Bdellovibrio bacteriovorus HD100: one gene and its partner. The protein of the gene in region 1 interacts with the protein of each later gene in a pairwise test. Links are inferred from orthologs where the notes say so. Each region holds a gene or a part of one and is shown on either strand. Other genes may lie near its edges. The genes, in order: eno and rpe.

What was found.
Region 2: the proteins of eno (region 1) and rpe interact in binary tests that used the Escherichia coli proteins (3 or more experiments, as listed by UniProt). The link is inferred for Bdellovibrio bacteriovorus HD100 from one-to-one orthologs.

The regions. Positions count from the first base shown.
Region 1 is NC_005363.1:742,858-750,672, forward strand. What follows is about bases 2,022-5,020. They hold eno (phosphopyruvate hydratase), read left to right. Parts: upstream 2,022-2,886; coding sequence 2,887-4,155; downstream 4,156-5,020. Other genes in these bases: BD_RS03625 (hypothetical protein), read left to right, coding at 2,022-2,894; BD_RS03635 (cupin domain-containing protein), read left to right, coding at 4,532-4,828; BD_RS03640 (catalase), read right to left, coding at 4,866-5,020. Outside these bases: BD_RS03610 (cytochrome P450), read left to right, coding at 1-139; BD_RS03615 (cupredoxin domain-containing protein), read left to right, coding at 99-611; BD_RS03620 (CpaF family protein), read left to right, coding at 636-1,742; more of BD_RS03625, read left to right, coding at 1,869-2,021; more of BD_RS03640, read right to left, coding at 5,021-6,299; BD_RS03645 (ankyrin repeat domain-containing protein), read right to left, coding at 6,303-6,788; BD_RS03650 (septum formation initiator family protein), read left to right, coding at 6,943-7,248; BD_RS03655 (helix-turn-helix domain-containing protein), read left to right, coding at 7,348-7,653; polA (DNA polymerase I), read left to right, coding at 7,717-7,815. UniProt on the Escherichia coli protein: Catalyzes the reversible conversion of 2-phosphoglycerate (2-PG) into phosphoenolpyruvate (PEP). It is essential for the degradation of carbohydrates via glycolysis.
Region 2 is NC_005363.1:2,674,896-2,677,773, reverse strand. What follows is about bases 1-2,783. They hold rpe (ribulose-phosphate 3-epimerase), read left to right. Parts: upstream 1-967; coding sequence 968-1,600; downstream 1,601-2,783. Other genes in these bases: BD_RS12590 (outer membrane beta-barrel protein), read left to right, coding at 2,220-2,741; BD_RS12595 (NUDIX domain-containing protein), read right to left, coding at 1,546-2,085; fmt (methionyl-tRNA formyltransferase), read left to right, coding at 10-966; def (peptide deformylase), read left to right, coding at 1-13. UniProt on the Escherichia coli protein: Catalyzes the reversible epimerization of D-ribulose 5-phosphate to D-xylulose 5-phosphate.

The DNA of each region.
Region 1 (7,815 bases):
GACAATCAACGGCTGCCGTGGCGACAAAGATCTTCTGGTTCAGAAGCTCCACATGATGGATCCAAGATCCGTGAATTATATCGCTATGGAGGTGGCCCGTGAGTTTTGTGAGTTCCAGGATCGCACAGAGTTGCACTAAGGTTCTTTGCCTGTTGTTGCTGTCTTCTGTCGCGAATGCGTGGGAAGTGGACTTCTCCCGTCGTCAGGTAGAATTCAACAAGGTTAAAAATGAAGACCGCCTGCCGGCCAGCGTGCAGGAGGATCAGTCCGTCAACATTCTTAGCAAGGTGTTTGATTCGGTTGAGCCGACTCAGGACATCGTGATCATGAATACGGAAAAAGGCTTCGTTCCTGCGCAGGTGCGCCTGAAAAAGGGCGGCAACTATCGCATTCACGTGGTGAACGTGAACAACAAGGAAAAAAACGTCAGCTTCGTGCTGGATGCTTTCTCTGAGCATCACAACACGGTGTTTGGCGAACAGAAGACTTTCCATGTGACACCAAAAACGGACGGAATATTCTCTTACCAGTGTCCGGAAACGGCCGTGCAGGGGAAGTTCATTATTTATTCCGATGCGGCAGCGCCTGATCGCATGCCGGCGTCCAAGTAATTTTTTATCCGAGGAAAGGCACCCATGTCTGACCAGTCGAACGTTTTCAAACAGACCATTCAGCAGAATCTCGGTCCTGTTGCGAAATACCTGGACGACAAGGGTGTGTCCGAAATTCTTATCAATGGCCATAAGGAAATCTTCGTGGAAAGAAAGGGTAAGCTCGAAAGAGTTTCCGAGTCTTTCCCGTCCGAAGATGATCTGCGTGCCGCGGTGAACAGCATCGCGCAAAGTGTGGGTCGACGTATCGATGATGAATCGCCTCGTCTGGATGCGCGTCTTCCGGATGGTTCCCGTATTGCGGCGGTGATCCCGCCGATGTCCCGCAAGGGCACGACTCTTTCCATTCGTAAATTCACGAACAACAAAATCACTTTTGCCGACTATATCAAATTTGGTGCGATCACCGAGGATGGAGCACGTTTCCTGGACATCTGCATGTTCCTGGGAAAAAACATCATCGTCAGCGGTGGTACGGGTTCCGGTAAAACGACATTGCTTTCACTTTTATGCACGCGCATTCCGAAAGGTCAGCGAGTGATGGTGATTGAAGACTCCTCCGAGCTGCAGGTTGATTACGAGCACGTGGTGATGTTTGAAACCCGCCAGGCCGATGCCATGGGTAAGGGTGAAGTCACGATCAAGGATCTTTTAAAGTCCGCCCTGCGTTTGCGTCCCGACCGAATCATCGTGGGGGAGGTTCGTTCCAGTGAAGCGATGGAACTGCTGAACGCCATGAATACCGGTCACAAAGGATGTATGGGAACGGTCCACGCCAACACGCCAGAAGATGCGATTGTGCGGTTGGAAGCCCTGGCTCAAGGTGGTGATGCGAAGATCAGTGAGAAGGCTTTGCGCTCTCAGGTGTCTTCGGCGATTGAAATTATTATCCAGGTCTCACGTTTTTCGGACGGATCTCGCCGTATCGCAGCAATCAGCGAAGTGCGCGGATTCAGTGCGGATGGTTCATACAACGTGATCCCGATCTTTGAAATGTCCCGCCTAACACGCCGTCCCGACGGAACCCTGGAAGGAAAACTCCAGCCCACAGGCAACGTGCCGTCGTTCATGGAAGAAATCATCGACAACAACCTGCCCTTCCCAAAATCCAAGTTCGCAAAAGTCGCCTAAAAGGTGCCTGGTGACTTTTTACACCTACGCCGCGTTAATCCCATAACGCAGTTGCTCTGCACAGAGTGAAATATCGTTCGTTTTTTTGTGTTTAAAGAGTGGAAAAACTAGGCTAAGACCTTCTTCGTGCACTTTAGTTGTAAGATTTCAAACGCAGTTTTAACCGTTCTGGAGCAGCAAGGCGAAGACCTCAGCCCGCTGTATGAGCAGATCCATCTTCCGATGGAATTGCTCAAAGACTCGTCTTATTGGATGACTGCGCCTGAAATGGAAAACTTCCTGGAAACCGTACTGCGCCTTCCGCTGAAGCGAGAAGAAAACATTCTGCAGCGTGCGGGACATGAAGGGCCGGAGTTGCGTGCGTGGGGAGTGCTGGACAGCGTTCTGCGCATGATGCCGCACCCTCAGGAAATCTTCAACCAACCAGAGCAGTTCCTTTCTTACTTTATCTCTCCAAAACCACCGATTGAAAATCTTCGCCGTGATGAAGCCAGCATCTCGTTTGATCTGCCTTTGCCGGCAGAGCAATACCCGCTGGTGACGACTTACCTGAAGGCGGCGTTCGAGTCCCTGCCGGTTTACGTTGGTCAGCCGGCGGCGGTCTGTAACTGGGAAGGCATCACCATTCAGCTGAACTGGTCGACTCAGCAAAGTTCGATCTTCAGCGAATCGGTCGGCCATCAGGTCAGCCCGGCTTTGTTCCAAAGTCTGATCGATGATCTTCAGCGCACCCAGCGTGAACGTGAAGATCTGCAAAAATATGTCGGTGACCTTGAAGAAAGAATCCGTACAATTGAAAAACAGAATCTGAAGTCCGCCACCGGCGTTCAGGCGGAAGTGCCAGAGAATGCAGCGTCTTCGCTGCTGCCTCATGAAGGCTCTTTGTCCCACCTGAATTTCGACAGCGAAACTCCGGGCTATGTTTTGAGTCAGAATCTGGCGCGCCTGCACGACTACATGGTGCGCGCCCAGCAGCTGATCACCATGCTTGCAGCCCAGGGGAAAATGACCCCGGCGGTGAAAGAAGCCATGAGACGCGTTGACTGGGAGTTCGTAAAAACCCAGTACCCGCGCACGGTCTTTGAAAGCATGGATCTGGTTAAGAAAACGATGAATAAAAACGCCGACAAAGAAGGAAATCAACATGTCTGAAATCATCAGTGTCATCTCTCGTGAAATCCTGGACAGCCGTGGAAACCCGACTGTAGAGGTTGAAGTTACAACAGCTGACGGCAATATGGGCCGCGCAGCAGTTCCATCTGGTGCCTCCACAGGTGCTCACGAAGCTTGCGAGCTTCGCGATGGCGACAAAAACCGTTTCCTGGGTAAAGGCGTTTACAAAGCTGTCGACAATGTTCGTGAAAAAATCGCTCCGGAAATCGTGGGCCTTCAGGCAACTGAACAGGTTTACATCGATAAAATCCTGCGCGACATCGACGGCACTGAAAATAAATCCAACTTGGGCGCAAATGCGATCCTGGGTGTTTCTTTGGCAGTTGCCAAAGCGGCAGCTAAAGACTGCCGTTTGCCGCTTTACCGTTACGTTGGTGGCTCTCAGGCTTCTCGCTTGCCGGTTCCATTGATGAACGTTCTGAACGGTGGCGCGCACGCGAACAACGGTTTGGATATTCAGGAATTCATGATCGTTCCAACTGTGAACAACTCATACGCTGAGTCCCTGCGTGCAGGTACTGAGATCTTCCACACTCTGAAAAAGATCCTGGCGAAAAAAGGTCTTTCCACAGCAGTAGGTGACGAAGGTGGCTTCGCGCCGAAATTGGGTTCCAATCAGGAAGCTCTTGATTTGCTGATGAATGCGATTGTGGATGCTGGTTATGATCCAGGTCAGAACGTGTTCCTGGCGTTGGACGTGGCTGCAACTGAAATGTTCAAAGAAGGCAAATACGAATGGCAGGGTGGTCACATCAGCCCGACCGAACTTCTTGGCATCTACAAATCCTGGGCAGAGAAATATCCTCTTGTTTCCATTGAAGACGGCTTCGCGGAAGACGACTGGGATTCCTGGGTTCAGTCCACAGCTCAAATGGGCTCCACTATGCAGTTGATTGGTGATGATTTGTTTGTGACCAATCCAAAACGTCTGCGCATGGGTCTTGAGAAAAAAGCGGGTAACGCTTTGTTGGTGAAAGTAAACCAAATCGGTACTTTGACTGAAACTTACGAAGCCGTGAACCTGGCTCAACGTAACAAATTCCGCACAATCATGTCCCACCGCTCTGGTGAGACGGAAGATGTGACGATTGCAGATCTGGCTGTAGGCCTGAACTGCCATCAGATCAAAACAGGCAGCTTGTGCCGTGGTGAAAGAACCGCGAAGTACAACCAGCTTCTGAGAATCGAAGAAGACTTGGGCGGTATGGGCCTATACTGGGACAAAGCCGCCTTCCGATAGGCGGCCGCTGAAAAGGGTCCGACTGACTTCGTTGTGCTGCGGGCATCCTGCCCTTGCCCTTCGGGCTGACGCGCAAGAATAGCTTCCTGCTATTCTTGTCGGGCTCTCTCCTTCTCTCCGACGTGCTTGGAGCACGCCTCCGTTTCGGAGAGAACCCTCCGCCTTGCATTCGAGCCCTTTTGAGCGACCTTGGTTTTGGGGTGGCTTTGGGGGACTGGCTCAAAAGCTCGCCTTTGGCGGGCTTTTTTGCGTTTTGGGAGAGAGTGTTCGTAAGTTTTTTATTGAGGATACTTAGATGGAAATAAATAGATTAGCCGATCGAAGTTTTCGTCAGTTGACGTCGTCGAAGACGGGTGAGGAGTTTTCCTTGTCGGCGGTGATCTCAGGTGCTTTGGGGGCTCAGGGGCTTTTTATTTCTCATGAGATATTGGAGCCTGGGAAGTCTTCATCGGCGCCTCACTTTCATAACGGCACGGATGAAGTGGTTTTCGTTACCAAAGGCAGTGTCGTTGCCAAGGAAGGTTCCGAAGAGCTGATCTTGCTGGTCGGTGACAGTGCTTGCTTTAAGGCTCAAAGTGGGTTGCCACATTTTATTTCTAATCAATCCAGTGAGGTGGCCGAGTTTGTTCTGATTCGTTCTCGTCTTGACCAATCCGATGTCGTTTATGGCTAAAAGGCCCGTTGCGCAAGTTGTGCAACGAGCCCTTTCGTTAGTCTAATCCCAATTTGGCGGCGATGCGGCCGCCATAATCCGGATCGCATCTCTTGAAGTGTTCTATGTTTTTGGTTTGCAGGTCCTCTGAAATGGTTTTCATCGTGCCTGCGATGTTGGATGTTAAACGGTCTTTTTCTTCTTCGCTGAGCATTCGATACAAATTTCCGGCCTGCGTGAAGTCGTCATTGTCTTTGTGGGAGTCATGACGATCCAGAGTGCCTGACAAATTCAAGGCAGGGTCTTTGAAGCTTTCGTTCTGTACCGGACCGCCAAAACCATTGGGTTCATAGTTGTCCTGTCTTCCTCCGTTGCCGTCGAATCTCATGCTGCCATCGCGGTGATAACTGTTTACTTCCGAGTGCGGGCGATTCACTGGCAGGTACTGATAGTTTACCCCCAGGCGATAGCGTTGGGCATCCGGATAGGCGAACAGTCGTCCTTGCAGCATCTTATCCGGTGAAAAACCCACGCCCGGTGGGACGTTGCTTGGTGAAAAGGCGGCTTGTTCGACTTCAGCAAAATAGTTTTCCGGATTTCTGTTCAGCTCAAGAATCCCGACATCCAACAGTGGGAATTCGCTGTGTGGCCACACCTTGGTAAGATCAAACGGATCAAACCGGAATTGTTCGGCCTGACGTTCAGTCATAATTTGAACCTTCAAAGCCCAGCGTGGGAATTCCTTTCTTTCAATCGCCTCGAATAGATCGCGACCGGCATAATCCGGATCAGTTCCCGCCAGTTCGACGGCTTTGGCGACAGGAAGATTTTTGATCCCTTGCATGGATTTGAAGTGGAACTTCACCCACACGCGTTCGTTTTTATCATTGATAAAGCTGAACGTGTGGCTACCGTAGCCATTCATAAAGCGATAGCCATCTGGGATTCCGCGATCACTGAATAAGATCGTGATCTGGTGCAAAGCTTCAGGAGCTTTGGACCAGTAATCCCACATACGCACCGGGTTTTTATATCCTGTTTGCGGATCGCGTTTCTGCGAGTGGATGAAGTCCGGGAACTTCAAGGGATCTCGTTCAAAGAAGACCGGCGTGTTGTTGCCCACGATGTCCCAGTTGCCTTCTTCGGTATAGAACTTTAAGGCAAAGCCGCGCGGGTCGCGCTCGGTATCTGCGGAACCTTTTTCTCCTGCGACAGTTGAAAAGCGCAGGAAGGCTTCGGTCTTTTTGCCGATCTTTGAAAAGATCGCCGCTTTGGTGAAGCGCGTGATGTCATGAGTGACGGTGAAGGTGCCATAGGCGCCAGAGCCCTTGGCATGAACCACGCGCTCTGGAATGCGCTCGCGGTTGAAGTGCGCGAGCTTTTCAATCAGGTGATAGTCCTGCAAAGCCACCGGGCCGCGCGGGCCGGAAGTAAGGCTGTGCTGGTTTTCAGAAATGGGAATGCCTGCGGATGTTGTGAGTGTCTTTTTCATAAATTAACCTCGTGCGGGGATGAAGAAATGGGATAAAGCCTGCAGACGGCGCCAGAGGCGTGATCCTGGGGCGGGTGGTTCAGATTGAAGCTCATTGAACAGTCGCACCAGATCGTCGCGGCCAAAGGCTTCGGCAAAGCTCAAAGCAGTCTGCCCCTTGGGGTTGCGGGCATTCAGGTCGGCGCCGGCTCGGAGCAGCTGGCGGGCGATTTTGTCATGGCCCTTAAAAGCCACGCCCATAAGGATGGTATTGCCACTGTTGTCGCGCGAATTGACGTCGGCGCGACAGGAGATCAGCAGACTTACCAGGGAAAGGTGGCCATTATAGGCGGCCAGCATCAGCAGGGAGTGGCCCTTGTGGTTTTTCAAGTCGGGATTTCCCAGATTCTTCAGATAAGTCATTACCTGGCTGTAGTCATTTTGGCGAACGGCCTCAAAAACCGGGTCTTCGGTTTGTGCCGTCTTAAGATAGTCTGCCCACGTTCTCATAACACCTCTCTTGCTTTCACTAAGATCGGCGAAATGAAGGTATAAATCGAATCGATAATAAATATGAGAACTATCGATATTAACTATAAAGGCAAGGCTGGACCTAGGCTTCGGTCCTGTAGCCTTCGTCTGGGTATATAGCTAGAATGGATTCATGTCTTACACTCAGTTTGCGGTAGGTTTACGTCGATTTCTGAACAGTCCCACAAAAGTGGCGCTGGTTTGTTTGCTGATCTTTTCAGTTTCCATCGTTGTGAATGGAAATGCCTTCCGCCTGTGGGGTCTGCACCGTGATTTTGATAGAATCACATTTGAAATCCAGCAGACGCGTCAGAACATTGCGGCTCTGACCGGCCAACTTAAGCAGGCTAAGGACCCTTCCTTTATTGAGCGCCAGGCTCGCGATAAATTGGATCTGGCGGGCGAGCACGACCTGGTTTTTGTATTCCCTGAGCAATAGCCAATAACCCATCGCATTATCTAGTGTCTTCCGGGTATAATACAAATAGTATTCCTGCTCTATTCGGGGATACTTTTTGAAGTGATCCCAGGGGTTTATATGCTAGATAATAATATTCAGCAGCTTGATTGGAATAAAGAATCTCTCCGTGACCTCCGCCTGCGTTTGGGCTGGAGCCGATCCGATCTTGCCCGTCGTTTGCATTGTTCAATTGGTGACATCGAAGCTTGGGAAGAAGGACGCCGCTCTGTCGAGTCCTCCATCCGTGGCGATCTGGAGATCATTCTTCGTCAGGCGGAAGCTTGCAGCGATGAGGTCAAATACACTCCGGCTGCGGAAAACGAGCTGGATAAAAATGCCCTGGAACAAATCGATTTCACTCGCGTGAAAGCCGAATTGAAATAGGCATCAATCATCGACAATCAGGCCTGTGCGGTGTAGACCTTTGGTTTACATCCGGAGGCCTTCATGAAGAAAATCTACCTTATTGACGTCAGTGCCATGTTCTTTCGCGCCTTCTACGCGATTCGTGCCCTTTCGTCTCCAAGCGGAGTTCCGGTTAACGCC
Region 2 (2,878 bases), 1.9 Mb from region 1 along the record:
GTGTGAAGTGTGAGCAAGGTCCGCGTCTGTTTTCTAGGAACCCCTGAATTTGCCGTGACCTCTTTGAAAGCTCTGTTGTCTGATGAGCACTTTGAGGTCGTGGGTGTTGTCACCCAGCCTGACCGTCCTGCCGGTCGTAAACTCCAACTGACTCCAAGTCCTGTAAAAGCTTTGGCTCAAGCCCACAACCTGAAGGTTCTGGCGCCGGAGTCCTTGAAAGCCAATCCACTGATGCTTCAGGAAATCAAAACCTGGGGTGCTGAGGTGGCGGTGGTTGTGGCCTTCGGTCAGATTCTGACCCAGGAATTTTTGGATTCCTTCCGCTTTGGTTGCGTGAATGTGCACGGATCTGTTTTGCCACGCTGGCGTGGGGCGGCTCCGATCCAAAGAGCCATCGAAGCCGGTGACGTCGAAAGCGGCGTGACCCTGCAGAAGATGGTCAAAAAATTGGATGCCGGTGACATCATCGGCATTCGTCGTGTGAAAATCACCCCGGACATGAACGCATTGCAGTTGCACGATGTGCTGGCCCAGTTGGGTGCAGAACTTCTGCAAGTGGAACTGATGGACTATGTTCGTGGCAATCTGGCGCCGACACCTCAGGATGAATCCAAGGTGACGCTGGCGAAAAAAATCGAAAAGATGGAATCCCAGATCGACTGGAGCACGTCTGCCAAAGCGATCGACGGAAAGATCCGCGGCTTTGTCTATGGCCCGGGCACTTACACGTTCTTGCAGGGGAAAAAGCTGAAACTGCACAGAGCCACGGTCACTCGTGACGGCGGCTCTATCGGCAGTGCCAAGCCCGGCACGATCACCGCTGTTCATGAAGATCATATTTCTGTTGCGACCGGTGACGGTGTTTTGCAACTGTTTGAAGTTCAGCCTGAAAGCCGCAACCGCATGGCGATTGCTGATTTCCTGAAAGGTCATGCTTTGAAAGTGGGGGATCAACTTGGCGTCTAAGATGGTGGCTCCTTCCATTTTGTCGGCGGACTTTGCCAATCTTGAAAAAGAGATCAAGGCGGTCGCACAGGCGGGCGCTGACTGGATTCACGTCGATGTGATGGACGGGCGCTTTGTGCCGAATATCACTATTGGCATCCCGGTGGTGAAGGCGCTGAAAAAAGTGTCGCCGCTTCCGTTGGATGTGCATCTGATGATCGAAGAACCAGAGCGCTATGTGGAAGAATTCGTGAAAGCGGGCAGTGACTATCTGACCATTCACGTGGAGTCCACCAAAGACGCCGCAGGCACTTTGAAACGCATTCGTGAATTGGGCGCCAAACCCGGAATCACATTGCGCCCACGCACGGCGGTGGAAGAGGTTCTGCCTCTGTTGCCTTTGTGTGACTTGGTGCTGGTGATGACGGTGGAGCCGGGCTTCGGTGGGCAGTCCTTCATGAATGATCAGGTGGCGAAAATCACTCGTCTGCGTCAGGAAATTTCCTCGGAGAATTTGTCCTGCCTGATTGAAGTCGATGGCGGAATCAATGCGGAAACCGCGAAGATTTGCCACGAGGCGGATGTGTTCGTTGCCGGCAGTTATGTCTTTGGCAAAGAGTACGGATCGGCGATTGCCAGTCTTAAAGGGTCGTAAAACGGACGACCCTCTTCCAGATAAATAGCCCCCAGCCCCTGTTCTTGCGCCAGCATCACGCTGTGCACGCGGCGACTGACAATCGGGGTGAGCATTTCCAGTGCCTTTTCAACGGCGACAAATTTGAAATCTTTTATTTCATACATGGGCAGGCGGATGTTTTGCGCCTGATATTCGGTCAGATTTTTGGCGGAAAAAAGCAACTGCATGTATTCACCTTTGACGTCGCGGTTGCTGACATAGTCCACCGCCAGCAGCGAGCCTGCCTGGATATTCAATCCCAGTTCTTCTTTGAGCTCCCGTTGCAGAGCTTCGCTGGGGGACTCTTCGGCTTCGACAGTGCCACCAGGTAAAATCCAGGCCGGATTATAGGTGGGTTGTACGATCAAAAGCTCACCTTTATAGAAAAGAAGTACGCCCACCCCGATGCGTTTTTTTGGCAAAGAGGCGTAGTATTCGCGGTCATCTTTGTAACTTCGTAACATAAGCGCTCCAAGGTCGTGTGTATCTGGACTGGGCTTTCGGTAGGGTGGGACTTGAGTCGTTGACCCTGCGAAAGAGTCTCTTCAAAATTCTAAAGGATGCCTAAATTTTTTGGGTTACAAAAGGAGAAGACTTTATGAAAAAGCTCTTGGTCACGTTGGCGATTGTTATGGGTTTCGGGAGCGTATCTCACGCAGACATTCTGCTAGAGCCGTATCTTGGTTACGAAATGGGTAAAACCACAGATCCAGATGGGAAAATTAATGGAACTCAGTTGGGTTTGCGCCTGGCTTACAGATCCCCAGTGATGTTCTGGGCGGGTCTTGATGGGACTTTGGGTATCAGTGGAACATCTGAGTTGGATTCCGGACCTGATGAGTCTGCGAAAAGAACTACCGTATACGGTGTTGTCGGTCTTGATTTCCCGATCCTGGTTCGCGCATGGTTGGGTTACGGTTTCATGAACGACATCGATCTTGAGGACAGCGGTAAAATGAAAGGTAAAAGCACAAAGCTGGGCGTAGGCTTCACGGGTCTGCCATTCCTGTCTTTGAACGTGGAATACCTGAAAGAAACATTCGACGAAGTTGACGGTATCGACATCGACGCTAAAAACGAATCCGTTGTTGTTTCCGTATCCCTGCCTCTGGAGTTCTAAAAACCAATCAAATTCCAATCCAAAAGCCACTCCGTTGGAGTGGCTTTTTTCGTTTAAAAGGTGCCTGGTGATTTTTTACACCTACGCCGCGTCAAAAAGGGCTGAAAATGCTGCGCTGTAGACGTAAAAAGTCACCA